Regions from separate parts of the Bradyrhizobium sp. 33ap4 genome, predicted to be linked through region 4. Evidence: predicted binding sites of a transcription regulator. Region 4 holds the regulator's gene; each other region holds the start of a gene.
What was found. Region 4 encodes PhoB, which activates phosphate uptake and scavenging genes when phosphate is short. Its sites were predicted from a motif close to TGTCATNNANCTGTCAT; they were not measured.
Positions count from the first base shown of each region.

Region 1 (5,770 bases), on a different contig from region 4:
CGCAAGGATCTGCCGGAACTGCTCGGCGTCCGCGTGATTCCGGCCGATTGCGACATCCGGATCGGGATCGCCACCGGCGAGGCCCTGGTCGGCAGCATCGGCTCCGAGTTCATGATGAGCTACACCGTGCTCGGCGACACCGTGAACCTCGCCTCGCGGCTGGAAGGCGCCAACAAGTTCTACGGCAGCCGCAGCCTGATCTCGGAGGCCACCGCCGCGGCCTGCGCCGCAACCATCGAGCTGCGCGAGATCGACCGCCTCGTGGTGATGGGGCAGACCCAGCCGGTCGCCGTGTTCGAGATCCTCGGCAAGAAGGACGAACTGACGCCGGCGCAGACCGAGTTGCGGCAGCGCTACGCGGACGGTCTCGCCGCCTATCGCGAGCGCCGCTGGGATGACGCCGAGCAAGCCTTCGCCGCGGCGCTGGCGGCGGCGCCGGGCGACGGCCCGTCGATCGCCATGAAGGCGCGCGTCGCAGCGTTCAGGCAAGATCCGCCAGCGGCCGACTGGGATGGCGCCTGGCATCTGGAGCGGAAGTAGCCGCGTCACGCTCATCCCGGCTCCGCCGCTACAGCTGGGCCTCGATCGCAGCCTTGTCGATCACCGACCAGACCTGCACGATCTTCCCGTCGCGGAATTCGTAGAACACGTTCTCGGCGAAGGACACGCGCTTGCCGTTGACGCCGAGACCGAGAAACGTGCCGTTCGGCGAACAGTCGAATGCCAGCCGGCTCGCGACATGGGACGCATCCGACACCAGGAGAACGATGTTGAAGCGAAGGTCCGGGATGTCGCGAAAATCCCCTTCCAGCATCGCGCGATAGCCGGATAACCCGAACCGACGGCCGTTGTGGCACACATCCTCGTCAACGAACTGACCGAGTTGCGGCCAGTCCCGGCGATTCAAACAGGCAATGTAGTTCCGGTAGATCTCGGCGAGGTCCGTTTTCATCATCGATCGTCCTCCTTGCCGCGGGTCCAGATGGCCATTGAGCATTTGCGTGCGATTCTAACACCGATGTCAGTTTCGACTCCGATGTCCGATGGCGCGAACGAAACACTCAGCCAGCGTGCACGTGAAAGCGCGACGTCCCGAAGAGACAGTGCGATTGCCGCTTCGGCAAACAATTTCTTAAACCGCGCGGAATGTCTCCCGCGATCGGGAGTTAGTGCTTCAGGTCAATAACTGTCCTTGTCAAATCGGGAGGCGTACATGATCAAGTCACCGATGATGCTTGCGGCATTCCTGACAGCGCCGATCATTCTGTTCCCACCGCAGACCGCCATCGCGGCTGGCGGAGGTGGCGGCGGCGGCGGTGGTGGTGGCGACCCATACGGGTCGAGCTACGGCACTCCCGCGCCGTCCTATCCCCAGCAGAAGGACAGAAAGACCACGCACAAGGTCAAGAAGCCCTTCAAGCAGTCCGGCTTCGAAGACCCGGCATTCCGCGACGGCTATCGCGCGGCCTATGCGACAATCTACGAACGCAACGACTACGCCGCCGCGATCGATCAGTTGCACGCACTCGGCCGCGATGATCAGCCGAACGTCGCGAACCTGATCGGCTATTCCTATCGCAAGCTCGGCGACTACAAGCAATCGCAAGTCTGGTACGAACGTGCGCTCAAGGCCGATCCGAACCACGTCCTGACGTGGAACTACTACGGCCTGTGGCAGATCGAACAGGGAAACCGCGACCAGGCGCAGTATCATCTGCAGCGGATCGCCGAGATCTGTGGCACCGAATGCGAAGAGTATCGGACGCTGGCGGCGGCACTGGAAAAGCCGCCGGGTACGAACCTCGTCTACTGAGCGCGTCGCGTAGCCCGCATGAGCGGAGCGACATGCGGGGAAGGACCGGCCCCGGATGTCGCTGTCGCTCGTCCGGGCTATGCCTGTGAGCCGCTTTGTTCGCGTGTCCGTTTTTGCGGGAATTTCGCCGTTTTGGTCGACGTGGCCGGCGAGTAGCTTGCGTGCCGGGCGACGCACGCGGATACGTTGAGATCGATCATCATGACCTGGCGGCTTCTCGCGTGGAGCGGCATCGCCGTTGCCGCGCTGGTTCCAATCATCGGCGGCATCTGGCTCTTCACCCTGCCCGCCGCATCGGCGTTCCGGGTTCCGCCTCCGATCGCCAAGGCCGAGCAGGATGCAACGCTCGCGGCGCTGAAGCCGCCGAAGCGGTCGCGCCCCCTGATCGCGATGCTCGGCATCAACGACATGACCGAGACCACCGACTATCTGATGCCCTACGGCATCCTCAAGCGCGCCGATGTTGCCGATGTCGTCACGCTGGCGACGGGACCCGGTCCGGTCGCGCTATTCCCGGTGCTGAAGGTCGAGCCTGATGCGACCATCGCCGCATTCGACGCCGCACATGGCGACGGCGCCGACTACGTCATCGTGCCGGCGATGAGCCCCGACGACGATCCGGCGGTCATGCAATGGATCCGGCAGCAGGCGGAGAAAGGCGCCGTGATCGTCGCCGTCTGCGCCGGCGCCAAGGTGCTCGCCTCGACCGGCCTGCTCGACGGCAGGCGCGCCACCACGCACTGGTTTTACCTGAAGAACTGGCGCAGCAAACATCCCGCCATCCAATACGTCGCCGACCGCCGCATCGTGGTCGATCGCGGCGTCGCGACGACGACCGGGATTTCGGCGTCGATGCCGATGTCGCTGACCCTGATCGAGGCGATCGCCGGCCGTACCAGGGCCGAGGCCGTCGCGCGCGAGATCGGCCTGCCAGGCTGGGACGCGCGGCATGACAGCAACGCCTTCAAGTTCACGCGTCCCTTCGCGCTGACCGCCATCCGGAACACGCTGGCGTTCTGGAACCGGGAACAGCTCGGCCTCGCGCTGGCTCCCGGCGTCGACGAGGTCTCGCTGGCGCTGGTCGCCGACAGCTGGTCGCGCACCTATCGATCGCATGCCGTGACGTTCGCCGCGACCGGCGACGCGGTGACGACCCGCAACGGCCTGCGTATTTATCCGCAAGTCGTGGCGCCGGATTGGTCCGCAGATCGTCTGCTGCCCGCGGTCGGCACCGCGCCGCCCGCGCAGGCGCTCGACCGGGCGCTTGCCGGGATCGAAACACGCTATGGCCGTGATACGGCGGACTTCGTCGCCATGCAGCTCGAATACCCACGGGCTGACGCCGTGCAGTGAGGGATTGCGTCCCCAACAACGTATTCGATCCTCCATCCGCCCCATTGTCATCTGCCTGTCATGAATTGTGCCGACACGTCAGCGCCGGACCAGTTCGGGGACACGCATGGACTATTTCAAACGCTTCAACTTCCTGTTCGCTGCGCCGGTGTTCGAGGCCGACGACCTCGAGGGCATCCGCTTCAACCAGATCATCGCCGAGATCGAGCGCTCCGGCTTCGAGGTGGTTCGCGCCCGCAAGCTGGAAGATGCCGAGATCGCGGTGCAGACCGACGCCGCGATCGGCTGCATGGTGGTCGATTGGGGCAAGAAGGGCCTTGAGGGCAAGACCGCGGCGCTGATCAACCTGATGCGCCGGCGCGGCCTCGACTTCCCGATCATCCTGTTGATCCGGCGCAAGCGGTTCGAGGACCTGCCGGTCGAGGTGCTCGATTTCATCGACGGCTACGTGTTCCTGTCCGAGGAAACCCCGCCCTTCATCGCCAAGAACCTGATCTCCAGGCTGAAGCAATATGCCGAGAATTTGAAGACGCCGTTCTTCGGCGCGCTGGTCGACTATGCCGAGGAAGGCAACCAGCTCTGGACCTGCCCGGGCCACAATGGCGGCGTGTTCTACAGCCGCAGCCCAATCGGACGGGTGTTCGTCGAACACCTTGGCGAAGCCGTGTTCCGCGACGACCTCGACAATTCCGTGCTCGACCTCGGCGACCTCCTCACCCATGAGGGGCCGGCGCTGCGGGCGCAGAAGGAGGCGGCCCGGATCTTCGGCGCCGAGAAAACCTATTTCGTGCTCAACGGCACCTCGACCTCCAACAAGGTCGCGCTCGGCTCGCTGGTCACCGACGGCGACCTCGTGCTGTTCGACCGCAACAACCACAAGGCCGCGCATCACGGCGCGCTGCTGATCGGCGGCGGCATCCCGGTCTACGTGCCGACGGTGCGCAACGCCTGCGGCCTGATCGGGCCGATGCGCTGGGACCTGCTCGACGAGGGCACGCTGCGCGACCACATCCGCAAGCACCCGCTGGTCAAGGACGAGAACGCCTGGAAGAAGGAGCGTCCGTTCCGGGTCGCCGTGGTCGAGCAGTGCACCTATGACGGCACCATCCACTCGGCCGAGATGATCCTCAAGCGGATCGGCCATCTCTGCGACTACATCCTGTTCGACGAGGCCTGGGCCGGCTTCATGAAATTCCACCCGATCTATGCCGGCCGCTTCGCCATGGGACTGTCCGATCTCGGCCCCGAGGCGCCCGGCATCATTGCGACCCAATCGACCCACAAGCAGCTCGCGAGCTTCTCGCAGGCCTCGCAGATCCACATCCGCGACCGCCACATCAAGGGCCAGAAGCGCCGGGTCGAGCATCGCCGCTTCAACGAAAGCTTCATGCAGCACGCCTCGACCTCGCCGTTCTACCCGCTGTTCGCCTCGCTCGATGTCGGCGCGCAGATGATGAAGGGCCGCTCCGGCGAAGTCCTGTGGGACGACACGATCCGGCTCGGCATCGAGCTGCGCAAGAAGATCCGCGCCGTGAAGCGCGAGTTCGAGGAGAAGGAGACGCGCCCCGAGCGGCGCTGGTTCTTCGAGCCGTTCGTGCCGGACCGCGTGAAGATCCCCGACGTCGCGCGCGAGAACGGCGTGCACAATGTCGCCTGGGAGACGATCTCGACCGATCAGCTCGCGACCAATCCGTCCTACTGGCAGCTCAGTCCCGGCGAGACCTGGCACGGCTTTCCCGAACTGACCGCGGGCTTCGCCATGACCGACCCGAACAAGCTCACATTGCTGACGCCGGGCTTCGATCACGCCACCGGCGCCTATGCCGATCACGGCATCCCCGCACCGGTGGTGGCGCAATATTTGCGGGAGAACCGCATCGTCGCCGAAAAGAACGACCTCAATTCCCTGCTGTTCCTGCTGACGCCCGGCGTCGAGGCCAGCAAGGCCGGCACGCTGGTCTCCGGGCTCGTCGCCTTCAAGAAGCTGCACGACGACAACGCGCTGCTCGAGGACGTCATCCCGGAATTCTACCGCCGCCGTCCGGGCCGCTATGCCGGGGTGCGGCTGCGCGACCTCTGCGGCGACATGCACCGCTTCTTCCGCGACGGCGGCGTCAGCACGCTGCAGGCCAGGCAATTCCTGCCCGAGCACCTGCCCGAGATCGCGATGTCGCCGCGCCAGGCCGCACAATATCTCATCCGCAACGATGTCGACTATCTGCCGATCGACCAGATCTTCGGCCGCGTCGCCGCGACGCCGTTCGTGGTCTACCCGCCCGGCATCGCCACCATCGTGCCCGGCGAGCGGCTGTCGGAACGCAGCAAGCCGATGATCGATTACCTGAAGATGTTCGAGGCGAGCTTCAATGCGTTCCCGGGCTTCGAGGTCGAGGTCCAGGGCATCTACAAGGAGATCGACGACTCCGGCCGCGTCCGCTTCTACACCTATGTCGTGTCCGAATAGGCGAACGGACGCAACACAATGGAGAATGATTACAAGATCACCGTCCGCCCGTCCCGCGACAGCGACGTCGACGCCATGCTGTCGATCTACCGCCACCACATCCGCCGCGGCGTCGAGGAAAGCGTCGACGACAGCGGCAC
Region 1 covers NZ_JAUMTJ010000048.1:56,557-62,326, forward strand. Annotated here, with positions in the region: gene Q2M23_RS30825 (adenylate/guanylate cyclase domain-containing protein) at 1-540, shown strand, start outside; gene Q2M23_RS30830 (ester cyclase) at 569-955, opposite strand; gene Q2M23_RS30835 (tetratricopeptide repeat protein) at 1,214-1,813, shown strand; gene Q2M23_RS30840 (DJ-1/PfpI family protein) at 2,015-3,166, shown strand; gene Q2M23_RS30845 (Orn/Lys/Arg decarboxylase N-terminal domain-containing protein) at 3,273-5,630, shown strand; gene Q2M23_RS30850 (GNAT family N-acetyltransferase) at 5,649-5,770, shown strand, end outside.
Region 1: a site for PhoB is predicted at 3,212-3,228, ahead of Q2M23_RS30845 (Orn/Lys/Arg decarboxylase N-terminal domain-containing protein). Genes of this name have one in related genera too.

Region 2 (5,770 bases), on a different contig from region 4:
CCCGCACATCCCACACCGCCGCCGCCCGCGGCCGCACCCGCGAAGCCATCGCCGTCACCGGCACGGCCGGAGCCGCCCGCAGCAGCGCCTGCGAAGCCAACCCCGCCACCGCCGGCGGCCGCCCCCGCACATCCGACGCCGACGCCACCGCCGCCGGCCGCAGCACCGCAGCGACCCGGCACGCCGCCGCCCGGCGCAGGACCCGCGCACACGCCGCCAACGCCGGCGCCCGGCGCCACGCCGAATGCCGCGCCGGCAGCACGTCCCGGCACCCCGCCCACGGCGGCAACGCCGACTCCGACGCCCGCAACGCCGGGAGCTCCGACAACGGCGCCGGCCGAACGCCGCCCCGGCGATCGTCCGGGTGGCGAACGCGGTGAACGCCCTGGCGGCGCCAAGCAACCGCCGGGCACCCCGCCCGCGGCGACTTCAACGCCCGCGCCTTCGGCAACGACAACGCCGCCGGCAGCAGGGGCACGACCGGGCACGCCGCCCGCCGCGACAGCTCCCGGTGCGACACCGACGCCGACACCTCCGGCAGCCGGCGCACAGCCCGCGCGTCCAGGCACCCCGCCTGCCGCAACAACGCCTCCGGCACCCGGCGCGACGCCGACGCCACCGGCGCCAGGTCAGCAGGGACGTCCGGCGACACCGCCCGGAACACCGGCAACCCCGGGCGCGGCAATGGGCGCGCCCGGCGCGGCCCCGGCTCCGGGTCAGCCGGCAGCACGTCCGGGCGTCGCGCCCGGCGTATCGCCGGCCCAGGGCGCCGCGATGGGCGCGCCCGCGCCATCGGTCGTCCCCGGCTCGGCCGCCGCAACGCCGCCGCCCGGCCGCGCGCAATATGCGCCGCCGACGGTTGCGCCCGCCTTCCGCGCCGCGCCTGCCGTCGCAGCGCCGCTGCCGCCGCCACCGCGCCATGACAACATCAAGCCGCTCGCGATCGGTGCCGCCGTCGGTGCCGGCGTGGTCGCCGGCGCCATCATCGGCGGCAGCATCGCCGACCTGCACAGCCAGCGCCAGGAGGTGGTCGAAGGCGGCCGCACCATCTACACCGAGCCGGACCGCGTCATCATCCGCGATCCCGGCGGCCAGGCCTATGTGCGCGGCGACGACGTCTATCGCTTCCGCTATGGCGCGCGCGACATCCGCACCGAGACGATCGGCGGCGAGACGCGGACGGTCGTGGTTCGTCCCGACGGCAGCGAGATCATCACCGTGGTCGGCTCCGACGGCCAGATGTTGCGCCGAATCCGCAGGGATACTGGCGGCCGCGAGGTCGTCATCATCGACAACAGCTATCGCGATCCGCGCGCAGTCGGTGGTTTCTATGTCGACGCCCCGCCGCCCGTGGTCAACATTCCCTACGATCGCTACATCGTCGACGCGCAGGACGCGTCGCCCGACGTGATCTACGAGACCATGGAGGCACCGCCGGTGCAGCGGATCGAACGGCGCTACTCGCTGGACGAGATCCGCTACAGCCCCAATGTCCGCATGCAGATGCCGAGCATCGACGTCAACACGATCAACTTCGACTCCGGATCGTGGACCATCCCACCGGACCAGGCGGCGAGGCTGCAGGTGATCGCCGACGGCCTCAACCGAGCCATCCAGCGCAACCCGCGCGAGGTGTTCCTGATCGAGGGCCACACGGATGCGACCGGCAACGACACCGACAATCTGTCACTGTCGGACCGCCGTGCGCAATCCGCCGCCGAGCTCTTGACGCAGCAGTTCGGTGTGCCGGCTGAGAACCTGACCTCGCAGGGCTATGGCTCTCAATATCCGAAGGAGCAGACCGACGGACCGAGCCGCATCAACCGGCGCGTCACCGTCCGCCGCATCACCCCGCTGCTCAACGGCGGCACCGCCTCGGCCGCGCCGCCGCGCTGAGCCGGCGCGACATCACGATACGAAATGGCCGGGAGCGATCCCGGCCATTTTTGTTTGTTCTCCTTCCCCCTGAAAGGGGGAAGGTCGGGATGGGGGTCAGCCGCAGGTGACGGTGTCTACGGAGAGAGCAGATCCCCACCCGCTTTGCTCTCGCGAGCAAAGCGACCTCCCCTTTTCAGGGGGAGGTCGGAGAAGCCTCGCCGCTCACACCAACCCTCCAACAGCAAACTTTGTTCATCTCGACCCCCGCAAGCGGGAGGGGTACAGCGGGCATGCCTCGTCTCAATCTCATCATCCGTTACTTGCCCGCACCCAGCCCCAGCGCCTCGACCATCACGCGGAACACTTCGGTGTTGTCCATCGAGCCGTGGACGCGCTCGCTGCCCGGCCCGGTCGCAGTGAGGATGACATCCTCGCCGGAATGCACGCTGGCGCCGATCATCGCCGGCAGATTGCCGAACCGCAGCACGACGCCGGGGACATCCTTGTACTTGTCATTGGCCTTGAACGTGTCGGGCTGGTCGCCCCTCACGGTCGGCTCGTTCGGATCGTCGAGCTTCGGGCGGAACGTCTCGTAGTGATCCGGCAGGCTGGCCGAGAAGATCGCAAGGCGCCGGCTGACATCGACCCTTGACGGATAACCTTCGGCGTCCGGCGCCGGATAATTCGGAAACCCGGCTTTCTCGTAGACGCCGACGCGCTCGCGCAGCGGCACGTTGGGTGTCGCCACCATGTCGTCATTGATGGTGCCGACCAGGCTGTTCGGATGGTTGTGGTCGGCCACGACCAGGATCAGCGTGTCGTCGTTGCGCGCTTTCGCCCAGTCCTTTGCGAGCCGCACCGCGTTGTCGAGCATGATGGTGTCGTAGACCGCGCGCTCCATGTCGAGCAGATGGGCGTATTTGTCGATCAGGCCGGACTCGACCATCAGGAAGAAACCGGCCTCGTGCTTCGACAGCACCGTGAGCGCGGCCTGGACCTGCTCGGTCAGGTCCGGCTGTTCGGGGAATTTCCTGACGCCGCCTCCCTTGAGGAATTTGCGGTCGAGCGCGCCGTCCATGTTGCCGGCGGCGAACAGGCCGAGCAGTTGGCGGGTGTCCGGTTTGGCCGCGAGCGTGGCGAGTTCGCCTGCGGTCGTCGCGACCGGATAGCCGGCGTCGCGGAAGCGCGCGAGATAGTCGACATCGTCCTTGCGTTTCGATCCGGACCCGGATTGCGGCAGGAAGTTCGCGGAGCCGCCGCCCATCAGCACGTCGGGCTTCGCGTCGAAATATTGCGCGACGATCGCGTCATAGGCGGCGCGGCGGCGGGTATGCGCAACCATCGCCGCCGGGGTCGCGTCCTCGACCTCGGTGTTGGTGACGATGCCGACCGCGAGGCCCGCCCGCCGCTTGGCAAGACTCGCGATGGTCTCGACCCTCGGATCGTCAAGCGGATCGGGCGTGCGATCGGCGTAGACGCCGAGCGCATTGACCGCGGCCTTGTGGCCGGTGGCGTAGGCGCTCGCGGCATTCGCCGAATCGGTGATGATCGAGTCCGAGCCGGCGGTCGCGACCAGCGCCATATGCGGCATGTCGTCGATCGCGAGCTTGCCGCGGCTCTTGCCCTCCGCGATTCCCTTGGAGAGGATTCGCGCGGCGACGCGATGCGACGGCGACATCCCGTCGCCGATGAACAGGATCACGTTCCTGGCCTTGCGTGCCCCGGTGTCGTAGACGGTCCAGCTCACGGTCCGGCTCTGCGTGCCGTCACTGACTTCGACGGCGACCTGCCCAGGCTTGACGAGCGAGACATCGCGCAGCAACAACGCCGACTGCTCCCGGCCGGCCTCGTGCGCGGTGAATGTGCCGCCCTGGCCGAACACCGCGGCATAGTCCGCGCCGTTCAGCGTGACCTTGAGCTTTGCTTGATCGACCAATTCCGGAAGGTCGACCTTGAAGTCGAATTTGGCGCCGACGAGGATATCGGCGCGATCGATCGGATAGATCGTCTGGGCGAACGCCGGCGCTGCCGACAACACCAGCGTGACGGCCACGCCGGCAACTCGCTTGATCATGATCGATGCTCCGCCCTTGCGCATCATGCGCATCGGGGCGGAGGCTAGTGGCGGCGGATGACGGCGCAATGAGGCGGCGCCGGGGCGTATTGCCGCAAGGGCCGGCGCGATTTCAGCGCGCCATCTGCTGCGGATCGTAGAAGAAGCGCTCTTCGACGAGTTCATCGCCGCGCCAGGTCTGCCAGGCGACCTCCTCCATGCTGCGGACCTTGCCGTCCTTGCCGGTGAATTCGAAGCGCCAGCAGATCGCCGAATGATCGCCGTCGAGCAGGAGCGGCCCGAGCCGCGTGGTCTTGACGCCGGCGACCGCCGCCAGCACCGCCGCCTCGCGCGCCGCCAGCGCCTCACGGCCGACCCGCCACTCGCCGTCATTCTCCTGGGTGCGGGCATCGACCGCGTAGAAGTTCCTGATCGCGCCGACATGGTCGTTGGACTCGACCGTGTCGGCGAAGGCTTGCAACGTCTTGAGCGAAGGCATAAGCACTCTCCATTTACCGACTGATAGTCGGTATTTATCGACCAAGAGTCGGTAAGTCAACTGGCGCGACTACGGAACCTGGGCTAGAGATGGATGATGGCAACCCAGGCCGAACGGCGCGAGAAAACCAGAGCCGCCATCGTCAAGGCGGCGCGGCGCATTTTTGGCGAGCGCGGCTTCGCCGCTGCGACGATGGACGACATCGCCGCCGGCGCGCGTGTCGCCAAGGGCGCGGTCTATCATCACTTCGCGACCAAGGAGGCGGTGTTCGAGGCGGTGTTCGAGCAGGTGTCGATCGACCTTGTTGCCGATCTCGACCGCATCTCGCGCGCCGAGAACGATCCGCTGGCGGCGATGGCGGCGGGCACGCAGGGCTATTTCGCGGCGTGCTCGAAAGGCCCGACCGGCCAGATCATCTTGCGCGACGGCCCCGCCGTGCTCGGCTGGGAACGCTGGCGCGAGATCGACGCCAAGCATTTCGGCGGCAAGTTTCCGCGCGCGCTGGCTGCCGCGATGGATGCCGGCGTGATCGCCAGGCAGCCGATCGAGCCGCTGGCGCGGCTGCTGCTCGGCGCGGTGACGGAAGCCGCGGTTGCGGTCTCCGCGGGGCCGGATATCGGCAAGACCGGCACCGATTACGCGCGCGCGTTCCGCTCGCTGCTCGATGCGCTCAGGGTGAAGTAGGCAGGCCTCTCTCCCCACGTCGTCCCGGCGAAGGCCGGGACCCATAACCACAGGGAGGAGCCGTGGAAGCGCGCTGGAGCACCAGCGTGCTTCATAACCATGGCCGGTGGTTATGGGTCCCGGGTCGCGCTTCGCTTGCCCGGGACGACAAGGCGAGAGGGTGCCGCCTCAGTCCTTGTCGTTCTCGAGCTGGAAGATCTGCGAGCCTTCGCCGCTCGAGATGAGGCCGGTCTTGTTGTACAGGCCGAGCTTGGCGCGGGTGTCAGCAATGTCGAGGTTGCGCATCGTCAGCTGGCCGATGCGGTCGGCCGGCGTGAAGGCGGCGCCCTCGACCTTCTCCATGCTGAGCCGCTCCGGCGCGTAGGTGAGGTTCGGGCTCTCGGTGTTTGATATCGAGTAGTCGTTGCCGCGGCGCAGCTCGAGCGTCACCTCGCCGGTGACGGCACGCGCCACCCAGCGCTGCGCGGTCTCGCGCAGCATCAAGGCCTGCGAATCGAACCAGCGGCCCTGATAGAGCAAGCGGCCGAGCCGCATGCCGCTGATGCGGTACTGCTCGATCGTATCCTCGTTGTGGATGCCGGTGACGAGGCGCTCATAGGCGATGTGCAAGAGTGCCATGCCGGGCGCCTCATAGATGCCGCGGCTCTTCGCTTCGA
Region 2 covers NZ_JAUMTJ010000009.1:55,683-61,452, forward strand. Annotated here, with positions in the region: gene Q2M23_RS09190 (OmpA family protein) at 1-1,896, shown strand, start outside; gene Q2M23_RS09195 (alkaline phosphatase) at 2,195-3,952, opposite strand; gene Q2M23_RS09200 (nuclear transport factor 2 family protein) at 4,065-4,430, opposite strand; gene Q2M23_RS09205 (TetR/AcrR family transcriptional regulator) at 4,527-5,114, shown strand; gene argG (argininosuccinate synthase) at 5,283-5,770, opposite strand, start outside.
Region 2: a site for PhoB is predicted at 4,010-4,026, ahead of Q2M23_RS09195 (alkaline phosphatase). Genes of this name have one in related genera too.

Region 3 (5,770 bases), on a different contig from region 4:
CCGAAATCCGAATGCGTTAGCATCCACCCCATCAGCCGTGTGTTGGGGGGAACAGATGAAATACGTTTACATTCTCGAGAGCCTTGATTGCCTGCACTTCTATGTCCGGATTACCGATCTGCGGGCTAGACTGGCTAAGCACAATGCCGGGGAAGTGCCCCATACATCCAAATTTGGACCGTGGCGGCTCAAGACCTACGTCGCTTTCAGCGACGAGAAGCAGGCCGTCGCTTTTGAAAATATCTGAAGTCCGCATCCGGCCGCGCCTTCGCCAAGAAGCGCCTCTAACCGCCCCGACCGCCCCTACTCCCCCAGCACCGCATTCAGCCGGTCGCGCAGCGCGACGATCTCGTCCTTCATCGCCATCAGTTCGCCGACGGTGCAGTCCGAGGCCGCGAGGATCGACTGCGGCACGGCCTTGGCCTTTTCGCGCAGCGCGTGGCCCTGCGGCGTCAGCGCGATCAGCACCACCCGCTCGTCCGCGGTGCTGCGGGTCCGTTTGATCAACTCCGCCGCCTCCAGCCGCTTCAAGAGCGGCGTCAGCGTTCCGGAATCCAGGAACAGGCGCTCGCCGAGGTCCTTCACCGCGACGTCGTCGCGCTCCCACAGCGCCAGCATCACGAGATACTGCGGATAGGTCAGCCCGAGCCGGTCGAGCAGCGGCTTGTAGACGCGGTTGAAGGCGTGCGCGGTCGAATAGACCGCAAAGCAGATCTGATTGTCGAGCCGCAGCGCCTGATCCGCGGCCGTCGGTTTCCTGGCCATGATTCCCATCGAATCCATCTCGTTTCCGGGTCATTCTGGGCTCACGGGACCGCGGATTCAATTGCGAACAATTAAATGTGAGACCGCATATTTTATATTGTGCGCAATCTATTTGCGTGCAATACATGCGTCATCGAATTCAAGCCCAACCCACCAAGGGAGACCACGATGTCTGTGAACGTGCTCTACAAGACCAGCGCCAAGGCAACCGGCGGCCGCGACGGCCATGCGGCGACGCTCGACGGCGCACTCGACGTCAAGCTCACGACCCCGAAGGAGCTCGGTGGCGGCGGCGGCGCCGGCAACAATCCGGAGCAGCTGTTCGCGGCCGGCTATGCCGCCTGCTTCATCGGCGCGATGAAGTTCGTGGCCTCGCAGGGCGGCCCCAAGGTTCCCGCCGACGCCTCGGTGACCTCGACGGTCGGCATCGGCCCGCGCTCGGAAGGCGGCTTCGGCCTCGCCGTCGAGCTCGCGGTGTCGCTGCCCGGCCTTGCGCGCAACGATGCCGAAGCGCTGGTCGAGAAGGCCCACCATGTGTGCCCCTATTCCAACGCGACCCGTGGCAATGTCGACGTCAAGCTGAGCGTCGTCTAATTCCACATCACGCAATGGTCCGCCGCAACACGTGGCGGACCATTGCTCTTTCAGCGGCTGGTTCGCTTGGCGAACGCATGCGCCGCCTGCTGCATGGGCCTGCGCCGACGGAAGCATTGCTGCCCCGGCTGAAGACCGTTAGCTCTGGGACCCTCGTTATCTGATCCCAACTGAGCGAAGGTTGCTTCCATGAATACCCCAGCGGCTACGGGCGCGATGACCGGCCTGCGCGTGATCGATCTGACGCGCGTGCTCGGCGGTCCGTATTGCACCCAGATTCTCGCCGACCACGGCGCCGACGTGATCAAGGTCGAGCCGCCCGCCGGCGACGAGGTGCGAGACTGGGGTCCTCCCTTCCACGAAGAAGACGCGGCCTATTTCGTCGGCATCAACCGCAACAAGCGCTCGATCGGCCTCGACCTCGCTTCCGAGGGCGGACGCGCGGTGCTGATGAAGATGCTCGAGACCGCCGACGTGCTGATCGAGAATTTCAAGCCCGGCACGCTCGACAAATGGGGCATCGGCAACGACGTGCTGCGCGCGAAATTTCCGCGCCTCGTGCATTGCCGGATCTCCGGCTTCGGCGCCGACGGCCCGCGCGGCGGCAATCCCGGCTATGACGCGATCATCCAGGCGATGACCGGCATGATCGCGGCGACCGGCTCGCCGGAGAGCGGCCCGATGCGGATCGGCGTGCCGCTGGTCGACATCACCACCGGGCTCTACGCCACGATCGGCATCCTGATGGCGCTGTCGGAGCGGCAGCGCTCGGGGCTCGGCCAGTTCATCGAGACGACGCTGTACGAGACCGGGCTCGCGATCATGCATCCGCACACCGCGAACTACTTCATGCACGGCAAGCCGCCGTCGCTCACCGGCAACGAGCATCCCAACCTCGTTCCGTACGCGATCTTCCCGACCAAGACCGACAACATCTTCATCGGCGTCGGCAATGACGGAACCTTCCGCAAGCTCGCCAAGGAGATCGGCAAGCCCGAGCTCGGCACCGACCCGCGCTTTGCCCGCAACAAGGAGCGCATCGCCAACCGCGATGCGCTCCGCGTCGAGCTGGCCGCGGTGTTCAGCCAGCACGAGGCCGAGCAGCTGTGCAACCGGCTGCTCGCCGCCGGCCTGCCGGCTGGCCCGGTGCAGAAGATCGACCAGGCGCTGACCAACCCGCACACCATTCATCGCGGCGACGTCATCGAGAAGGATTGGTACAAGGGCGTCGCCTCGCCGATCCGCCTCGAACGCACCAAGCCGAACCTGCGCCGGACGCCGCCGAAGTTCAGCCAGCACGCCGCGGAAGTGCTCGGCGAGTTCGGCTACTCGAAGGACGAGATCAACGGCCTGGTTGAGAAGGGCGTGGTCTGCGGTCCCCAGCGCAAGCGCTAAAGGCGTTTTCGAGCCTGTCCCGCACGCGATGCGGGATGCGCACCGGTTCGCGTCAGGACAAAGCTGGAGCGTCGGCCCGTATCGAACCGGCCGACGCATCAACACTGCGGTGCAACGTCGCGTTTGGCGCTGCACCGCACGGAGCCGGCTGCGGTCTTCGCCTTTTTTACCGCTTCCCTTCGCTTCGGCTTCCCCCCTACCATGACTTTCGTTTATACGGTCATTTGAACGTCATCCGGCGCTGATAACGCGCGCAACGAAAGATGATGTTCCAATTGGGAGGGGTTTTGATGTTCTTTCGACGACTAGGCGCTGCCGCGGCAGCCGCTGCCGCGCTTGCATTCGCGTCGCCCGCGTTCGCGGTGACCGAGATCCAGTGGTGGCACGCGATGACCGGCGCCAACAACGACGTCATCGTCAAGCTGGCCAACGACTTCAACGCCTCGCAATCCGACTACAAGGTGATCCCGACCTACAAGGGCGGCTACGCCGACACCATGAACGCCGGCATCGCCGCGTTCCGCGCCGGCAACGCGCCGCATATCATGCAGGTGTTCGAGGTCGGCACCGCGACGATGATGGCCGCCACCGGCGCCGTCAAACCGGTCTACAAGCTGATGGCCGACGCCGGCGAGAAGTTCGATCCGGGCGTCTATCTGCCCGCGATCACCGGCTACTACTCGACCTCCAAGGGCGAGATGCTGTCGTTCCCCTTCAACTCGTCGTCGACGGTGATGTGGATCAATCTCGATGCGCTGAAGAAGGCCAACATCGCGGAGATTCCGAAGACCTGGCCGCAAGTGTTCGACGACGCCAAGAAGCTGAAGGCAGCCGGCTATAACACCTGCGGCTTCTCCGGCTCGTGGGTCACCTGGGTCAATCTCGAACAGCTCTCGGCCTGGCACAATGTGCCGCTCGCCAGCAAGGCCAATGGCCTCGACGGCTTCGACACCGTGCTCGAATTCAACGGCCCGCTGCAGGTCAAGCATCTCGAGAGCCTCGTCGAGCTGCAGAAGGACAAGACCTACGACTATGCCGGCCGCACCAACACCGGCGAAGGCCGCTTCACCTCGGGCGAATGCCCGATCTACCTGACCTCGTCGGCCTTCTTCGGCAACGTCAAGGCGCAGGCCAAGTTCAACTTCACCGCGGCGCCGATGCCGTATTATCCCGACGCCAAGGGCGCGCCGCAGAACTCGATCATCGGCGGCGCCTCGCTCTGGGTGATGGGCGGCAAGTCGGCCGAGGAATACAAGGGCGTGGCCAGGTTCCTGACCTTCCTCTCGGACACCGACCGCCAGGTCTGGATCCACAAGGCCTCGGGCTATCTGCCGATCACCAAGGCCGCCTATGCCAAGGCCAAGGAAGAAGGCTTCTACAACGACCAGCCCTATCTCGAGACCCCGCTGCTCGAGCTCACCAACAAGGAGCCGACCGCGAATTCCCGCGGTCTGCGCCTCGGCAACATGGTGCAGCTGCGCGACATGTGGTCGGAGGAGATCGAGCAGGCGCTGGCCGGCAAGAAGACCGCCAAGCAGGCGCTGGACGCCGCCGTCGAGCGCGGCAACCAGATGCTGCGGCAGTTTGAAAAGACCGCCGTCCGCTGACATGATGCCTTCGGGCATGAACCGGACAAGCGCGAAGCGGTTTTCCACCATGCCCAGACGACAAGCTAAGGCGCGATGACGATCCAACCTCATCTCATCGCGCTTTAGGGCGATCAACCGGCGGGCCGCATCCGCGGCCTGCCCTTCTTCCGAGCCCATGCAAAAGCAAGCGATTTTCCAGTCAAAGCTGTTGCCTTACGCGCTGGTTGCCCCGCAACTCGCGATCGTCCTGATCTTTTTCTACTGGCCGGCCCTGCAGGCGGTGATCCAGTCCTTCCTGCTGCAGGACGCCTTCGGCCTCTCCACCAGCTTCGTCTGGTTCGAGAACTATCTCGAGCTGTTCAAGGACCCGGCCTATTTCGCGGCGATCGTCCGGACCTTCGTGTTCTCGTTCGCGATCGCGGTCTCATCGCTGTCCTTCGCGCTGCTGCTCGCGGTGATGGCTGACAGGCCGCTGCGCGGCTCGACGCTGTATCGCACGCTGCTGATCTGGCCCTATGCGGTGGCCCCGCCGGTGGTTGGCGTACTCTGGGTGTTCATGCTGCACCCCTCGCTCGGCGTGCTGTCGCGCTATCTGCGCGCCATGGGCATCGACTGGAATCCGCTGCTCGACGGCGATCAGGCGGCGGCCCTGATCATCCTCGCCGCGGCCTGGAAGCAGATCTCCTACAATTTCCTGTTCTTCCTCGCCGGGCTGCAGAGCATCCCGAAAAGCGTGATCGAGGCCGCCGCGATCGACGGCGCCCGGCCGATGCGGCGGTTCTGGACCGTGATCTTCCCGCTGCTGTCGCCGACCATCTTCTTCCTCTTGGTCATCAACATCGTCTACGCCTTCTTCGACACTTTCGGCATCATCGACACCATGACCCGCGGCGGTCCCGGCAAGGCGACCGAGACGCTGGTTTACAAGGTCTATACGGACGGCCTGCTCGGCGGCAATCTCGGCTCGTCGGCGGCGCAGTCGGTCATCCTGATGGTCATCGTCGTCATGCTGACGGCGATCCAGTTCCGCTTCGTCGAACGCAAGGTGACCTACTGATGGTCGAGGCGGAAGGCTTCCAGCGCTATCTGGCTCACGCCATCCTGTGGATCGGGATCGCGATCGTCGCCTTCCCGGTCTATCTCGCGCTGGTCGCCTCGACCCAGGACAACGCCGTGATCGCCAACGGCCAGATGTCGCTGCTGCCCGGCGGCCATTTCCTCCAGACCTACTACCAGACGCTGTTTGTCGGCACGAGCGGCTCGACCCGCGAGCCGGTGCTCCACATGATGCTGAACTCGCTGGTCATGGCGCTCTTGATCGCGGTCGGCAAAATCGCGATCTCGATCATCTCGGCCTACGCGATCGTGTATTTCCGGTTTCCGTTCCGGATGGCGATCTTCTGGATCATCTTCATCACGTTGATGCT
Region 3 covers NZ_JAUMTJ010000064.1:4,463-10,232, reverse strand. Annotated here, with positions in the region: gene Q2M23_RS35445 (GIY-YIG nuclease family protein) at 56-247, shown strand; gene Q2M23_RS35440 (MarR family winged helix-turn-helix transcriptional regulator) at 304-765, opposite strand; gene Q2M23_RS35435 (organic hydroperoxide resistance protein) at 934-1,359, shown strand; gene Q2M23_RS35430 (CaiB/BaiF CoA-transferase family protein) at 1,549-2,754, shown strand; gene ugpB (sn-glycerol-3-phosphate ABC transporter substrate-binding protein UgpB) at 3,045-4,361, shown strand; gene ugpA (sn-glycerol-3-phosphate ABC transporter permease UgpA) at 4,519-5,400, shown strand; gene ugpE (sn-glycerol-3-phosphate ABC transporter permease UgpE) at 5,400-5,770, shown strand, end outside.
Region 3: a site for PhoB is predicted at 2,973-2,989, ahead of ugpB (sn-glycerol-3-phosphate ABC transporter substrate-binding protein UgpB). Genes of this name have one in related genera too.

Region 4 (5,770 bases):
AAGACCCGGTCTCCATCACCGCGGCAACAAGCGCGCGATCGAGGCCGGGTTCGCGCCTCAAGGGGCGTGGCTGGAACGACGACGCCCGGCCAAATGCGTCAGTGAAGATCGCTTCGGGGCGTAGCGGTTTGCGTGGCTTTTGCATACTAAAGAGGGGATTGGCGTGGCAGACATGGCTGTTCAGAGCGATGTGATGGAAGCCGCGGGACCTTACGATCGCGCCAAGGCCCTCAGCGCCTTCAAGCTCGGTGACCTCACCTTCTATTGGATCACCCGTATCTCGGCGATTTCGGTTCTGTTGATCCTCGGCGGCATCATCCTGTCGCTGATCGTCGGCGCCTGGCCGGCGATGAAGGAATACGGCTTCGCCTTCCTCTGGACGCAGCGCTGGGCGCCCTCGGCCGATCCACCGGTGCTCGGCGCGCTCGGCCCGATCTACGGCACGCTGATCACCTCGGTCATCGCGATGCTGATTGCCATTCCGGTCGGCATCGGCATCGCCGTGTTCCTCACCGAGCTCTGCCCGCAAATGCTGCGCCGCCCGATCGGCATCGCGATCGAGCTGCTCGCCGGCATCCCCTCGATCATCTACGGCATGTGGGGCTTCTTCGTGCTCGGCCCGTTCCTGGCCAACACGTTCCAGCCCTTCATGATCCGGATCTTCGAGGGCGTCCCGGTGCTGGGCGCGGTGTTCGCAGGCCCGCCGTCCTATCTCAGCCTGTTCAACGCCGCGCTGATCCTTGCGATCATGGTGCTGCCCTTCATCACCGCGATCTCGGTCGACGTGTTCAAGACCGTGCCGCCGGTGCTGAAAGAGGCCGCCTACGGCATGGGCTGCACCACCTGGGAAGTCGTCCGCAGCGTCGTGATCCCCTACACCCGCGTCGGCGTGATCGGCGGCATCATGCTGGCGCTCGGCCGCGCCCTCGGCGAGACCATGGCGGTGACCTTCATCATCGGCAACTCGTTCCGGATCTCGTCGTCGATCTTCGCGCCGGGCACCACGATCTCGGCGGCGATCGCCAGCGAATTCGCCGAGAGCGACGGCCTGCACCAGTCCGGCCTGATCCTGCTCGGCCTGCTGTTGTTCGTGCTGACCTTCTTCGTGCTCGCCGGCGCGCGGCTGATGCTGATGCGGCTTGAAAAGAAGGCGGGGAAGTAACGCCATGAACCCGATCTACAAATCCCGCCGCCGCAGCGACATCGTCATCCGCGCACTCTGTGTCGGCGCGGCGCTGTTCGGCGTTACCTGGCTGGCGCTGATCCTGATCACGCTGCTTTATAACGGCCTTGCCGGCCTCAGCGTGCAGCTGTTCACCCAGAACACGCCGCCGCCCGGCTCGACCGAAGGCGGCTTGCTCAACGCCATCGTCGGCTCGGTCATCATGACCGTGATCGGCGTCGGCATCGGCGCGCCGCTTGGCCTGTTCGCCGGCACCTACCTCGCCGAATACGGCAAGCACGACAAGCTGACCTCGGTGATCCGCTTCATCAACGACATCCTGCTCAGCGCGCCCTCGATCATCATCGGCCTGTTCATCTATGGTGCGGTGGTGGTGCCGATGCGCGGCTTCTCGGCGATCGCAGGCAGCCTTGCGCTCGCGGTGATCGTGATCCCGGTCGTGCTGCGCACCACCGAGGACATGCTGCTCTTGGTGCCCAATCCGCTGCGCGAGGCCGCCTCCGCGCTCGGCCTGCCGCGTTCGCTGGTGATCAAGCGGATCGCTTATCGTGCCGCGCGATCGGGTCTGATCACCGGTGTGCTGCTGGCGACCGCCCGCGTCGCCGGCGAGACCGCGCCGCTGCTGTTCACCGCGCTGTCGAACCAGTTCTTCAGCCTGGATCTGACCAAGACGATGGCCAACCTGCCAGTGACCATCAACAACTTCGTGCAGAGCCCCTACGCCTACTGGAAAGAGCTGGCGTGGAGCGGCGCGCTGCTCATCACATTCACCGTGCTCGCGTTGAATATCGGCGCGCGTATCCTTGGTGCCGAAAGGGCCGCAAAATGACCGAGCTTTCCGTCTCCACGACTGCCGCAGGCCACATTCCCCAGGTTCCGCTGCCGGAAGCGCCGCCGAAAGTCACGGTGCGCAACCTCAACTTCTATTACGGCGAGCACCACGCGCTGAAGAACATCAACCTGGCGCTCGGCACCAACCGCGTCACGGCGTTCATCGGCCCGTCCGGCTGCGGCAAGTCGACCCTGCTGCGCATTTTCAACCGGATGTACGACCTGTATCCGGGTCAGCGCGCGGTCGGCCAGCTGATGCTGGACCAGACCAACATTCTCGACCCCAAGCTCGACCTCAACTTGCTGCGCGCGCGGGTCGGCATGGTGTTCCAGAAGCCGACGCCGTTCCCGATGACGATCTACGAGAACATCGCCTTCGGCATCCGCCTCTATGAGAAGATCTCGAAGTCCGAGATGGACGACCGGGTCGAGAAGGCGCTGCGCGGCGGCGCGCTGTGGAACGAGGTCAAGGACAAGCTGAACGCCTCCGGCCTGTCGCTCTCCGGTGGCCAGCAGCAGCGCCTGTGCATCGCACGCACCGTGGCGGTGCGCCCCGAGGTGATCCTGTTCGACGAGCCGTGCTCGGCGCTCGACCCGATCTCGACCGCCAAGGTCGAGGAGCTGATCCAGGAACTCTCCGAGGACTACACGATCGCGATCGTCACCCACAACATGCAGCAGGCGGCGCGCGTCTCCGACAAGACCGCCTTCATGTATCTCGGCGAGCTGATCGAGTTCGACGACACCAACAAGATCTTCACCTCACCGAGCGATCGGCGCACCCAGGACTACATCACCGGCCGGTTCGGTTGACCGGCGCATGATCCGGAAAAGTGGAAACCGGTTTTCCGATCAGGTCATGCTAAAATTCAGGACACGAAGCCATGATCCCCGGGATCATGGTTGAGGGAGACAAGCGATGGCTTCTGAACATACCGCCAAGGCATTCGACAGCGACCTGCAGGAGTTGACCCGCCTGGTCGCCGAGATGGGCGGCCTGGTCGAACGAATGATCACCGAGTCGGTCGACGCGCTGATCCGTCGCGACGTCGCGCTCGGCAAGCGCGTGGTCGCCGCCGACATCGAGATCGACAATCTGCAGCGCAACATCGAAGAGCGCGCGGTGCTGACGATCGCGCGCCGCCAGCCGATGGCGATCGACCTGCGTGAGATCGTCAGCGCGATGCGCGTCGCCACTGATCTCGAGCGGATCGGCGACCTCGCCAAGAACATGGGCAAGCGCGTCGCGGCGCTGGAGAGCGATTTCCAGCCGCTGAAGTTGATCCGCGGCCTCGAGCACATGACCGACCTCGTGCTGTCGCAGGTCAAGTCGGTGCTCGACGCCTATGCCGCGCACGACCTGCCGGCGGCGATGAACGTCTGGAAGGGCGACGAGGAGGTCGATGCGATCTGCACCTCGCTGTTCCGCGAACTGCTCACCTACATGATGGAAGATCCGCGCAACATCTCGTTCTGCATCCATCTGATGTTCTGCGCCAAGAACATCGAGCGGATCGGCGATCACGCCACCAATATCGCCGAGACCGTGTTCTACATGATCGAGGGCCAGCAGATCACCGACAAGCGCCCGAAGGGCGACATGACCACTTTTGCCACCACGGTGCCGGGCAACTGAGGCATGATCGGCAAGCACGGAACCGGCAAGAGCGAAACTGGACGATCCTCGCGACAAATCGTTTCCGCGGGGACTATGCTCAAGGAAGTAAGCGTTTCGGTTTGCGTCTGGGCAACGGATCACCACAGAGAAAGAACTTAAACCGATGAGCGCACGCATTCTGGTAGTCGAAGACGAGGAAGCGCTGACGACGCTGTTGCGCTACAATCTCGATGCGGAAGGCTACGATGTCGAGACGGTGGGGCGCGGCGACGATGCGGATACAAGGCTGAAGGAGCGCGTCCCCGACCTCGTGGTGCTGGACTGGATGCTGCCGGGCCTGTCCGGCATCGAACTGTGCCGCCGCCTGCGGGCGCGGCCCGAGACCAAGCAGCTTCCGATCATCATGCTGACCGCGCGCGGCGAGGAAAGCGAGCGCGTGCGCGGGCTTGCCACCGGCGCGGACGATTACATCGTCAAGCCGTTCTCGGTGCCGGAGCTGCTGGCGCGGGTGAAGGGCCTGTTGCGCCGCGCCAGCCCGGAGCGGCTTGCGACCGTGCTGACCTACGGCGACATCGAGCTCGACCGCGAGAAGCGCCGCGTGGCGCGCTCGGGCCGTCCGATCGATCTCGGGCCGACCGAGTATCGCCTGCTCGAATTCTTCCTCGAGCATCCCGGCCGCGTGTTCAGCCGCGAGCAATTGCTCGACAGCGTCTGGGGCCGCGACATCTACATCGATGAGCGCACCGTCGACGTGCATATCGGCCGCCTGCGCAAGCTGCTCAATCCGGGCCGCGAGCAGGATCCGATCCGCACTGTGCGCGGCGCCGGCTACGCGCTCGACGACCGCTTTGCCAAGGCCGAGCCGCAGCCGTAACGGCCATGCGGCATTCATAAACCGCAACACGGCGTCGTCCCGGCGAAAGCCGGGACCCATACGCCGCGGCCAGCGCAATCGGCACGCGGCCAGACGGCTTTCTAACAACACCCATTCGTGGTTATGGGTCCCGGCCTGCGCCGGGACGAGGCCGGTGACGTAGCGGTAGCCCGGATGGAGCCGACGGGTCGCGCGAACGAGCGCCCCGTTGGCTCCATCCGGGCTGCGTCACACAAAAAAATCCCCGCTTTCGCGGGGATTTGTCTTTGAGGTCTTCCGTCGTTTTCCCGAGTGCTCACTTGATCTGCGGTTTCGCCGACGGCCGGCGGCGATCGGCGGCGGGCTGGTAGGCGACGCGCGAGTGATGCGCGCAATAGGGCAGGCCGCCGAGCGCTTTGCCGCCGCAGAAGAAGAATTCCGGGCTCGAGGGATCGCCGACCGGCCAGTGACAGGTGGCCTCGTTGAGCTCGAGCAGCGACAGCCGCTGGCTCATCGGCACCACATTGTCGTAGGAGATCGGATCGGGCTCCATCTCGGCCTCGAAGGCGTGCGCCAGCGCGGTGTTGCCGCGCGAGACCGGGCGCGCCACCCGCATCATGTGCTGGGCGGGGCGGGCCTTGCGCTGCCGCGGCGCGGCCGTGGAGGGTGCCTTGGCGCGGCCGGAGAGGCCGAGCCGATGCACTTTGCCGATCACGGCGTTTCGCGTCACATTGCCAAGTTCCGCCGCGATCTGGCTGGCCGACAGGCCGGACTCCCAGAGCTTCTTCAGCTGCTCGACGCGATCGTCGGACCAGGTCAATACAGTCATCGCATTCTTCCCTTCGCGTAGCGCCGGCCAATCATTGGAGCGGCGCTGCGAGCCAATCTGGACAAAAATCCCTGCGGCCAGAATCCCTTAGCCCTCGCCGGGCACGGTGTTGCGCCCGAACGTTTACGCGAGACACAAAGGTTACTTAGAGGGTCCAGTACCGCCGCACGAGATGTCGTACCCGACAGGCCAAACGCTACAATATGGCGTGACTCTGGCGCAAGAGTCCGCGGTCGTGCGTCCACATGTTCCCACACAGTTAAGCATCGCGATGAGGCTTTTCCACCGCACCGGAATGCTCCGGATTGCGCTCGTTTCGCATTGCAGGAAGGCCACTTCGTGGCGATTGACACTTACCGACCGCAGCATAGAATGCCCGCCACGTGCCGCCCGCAAAGGCGGCCGTTTTGTTTTCCGAAGCTGGCCGTTGCTGCGCTGGCGTCAAGGCGCGCGGCA
Region 4 covers NZ_JAUMTJ010000023.1:96,098-101,867, forward strand. Annotated here, with positions in the region: gene pstC (phosphate ABC transporter permease subunit PstC) at 173-1,162, shown strand; gene pstA (phosphate ABC transporter permease PstA) at 1,167-2,012, shown strand; gene pstB (phosphate ABC transporter ATP-binding protein PstB) at 2,009-2,827, shown strand; gene phoU (phosphate signaling complex protein PhoU) at 2,934-3,650, shown strand; gene phoB (phosphate regulon transcriptional regulator PhoB) at 3,796-4,506, shown strand; gene Q2M23_RS19450 (GcrA family cell cycle regulator) at 4,802-5,314, opposite strand.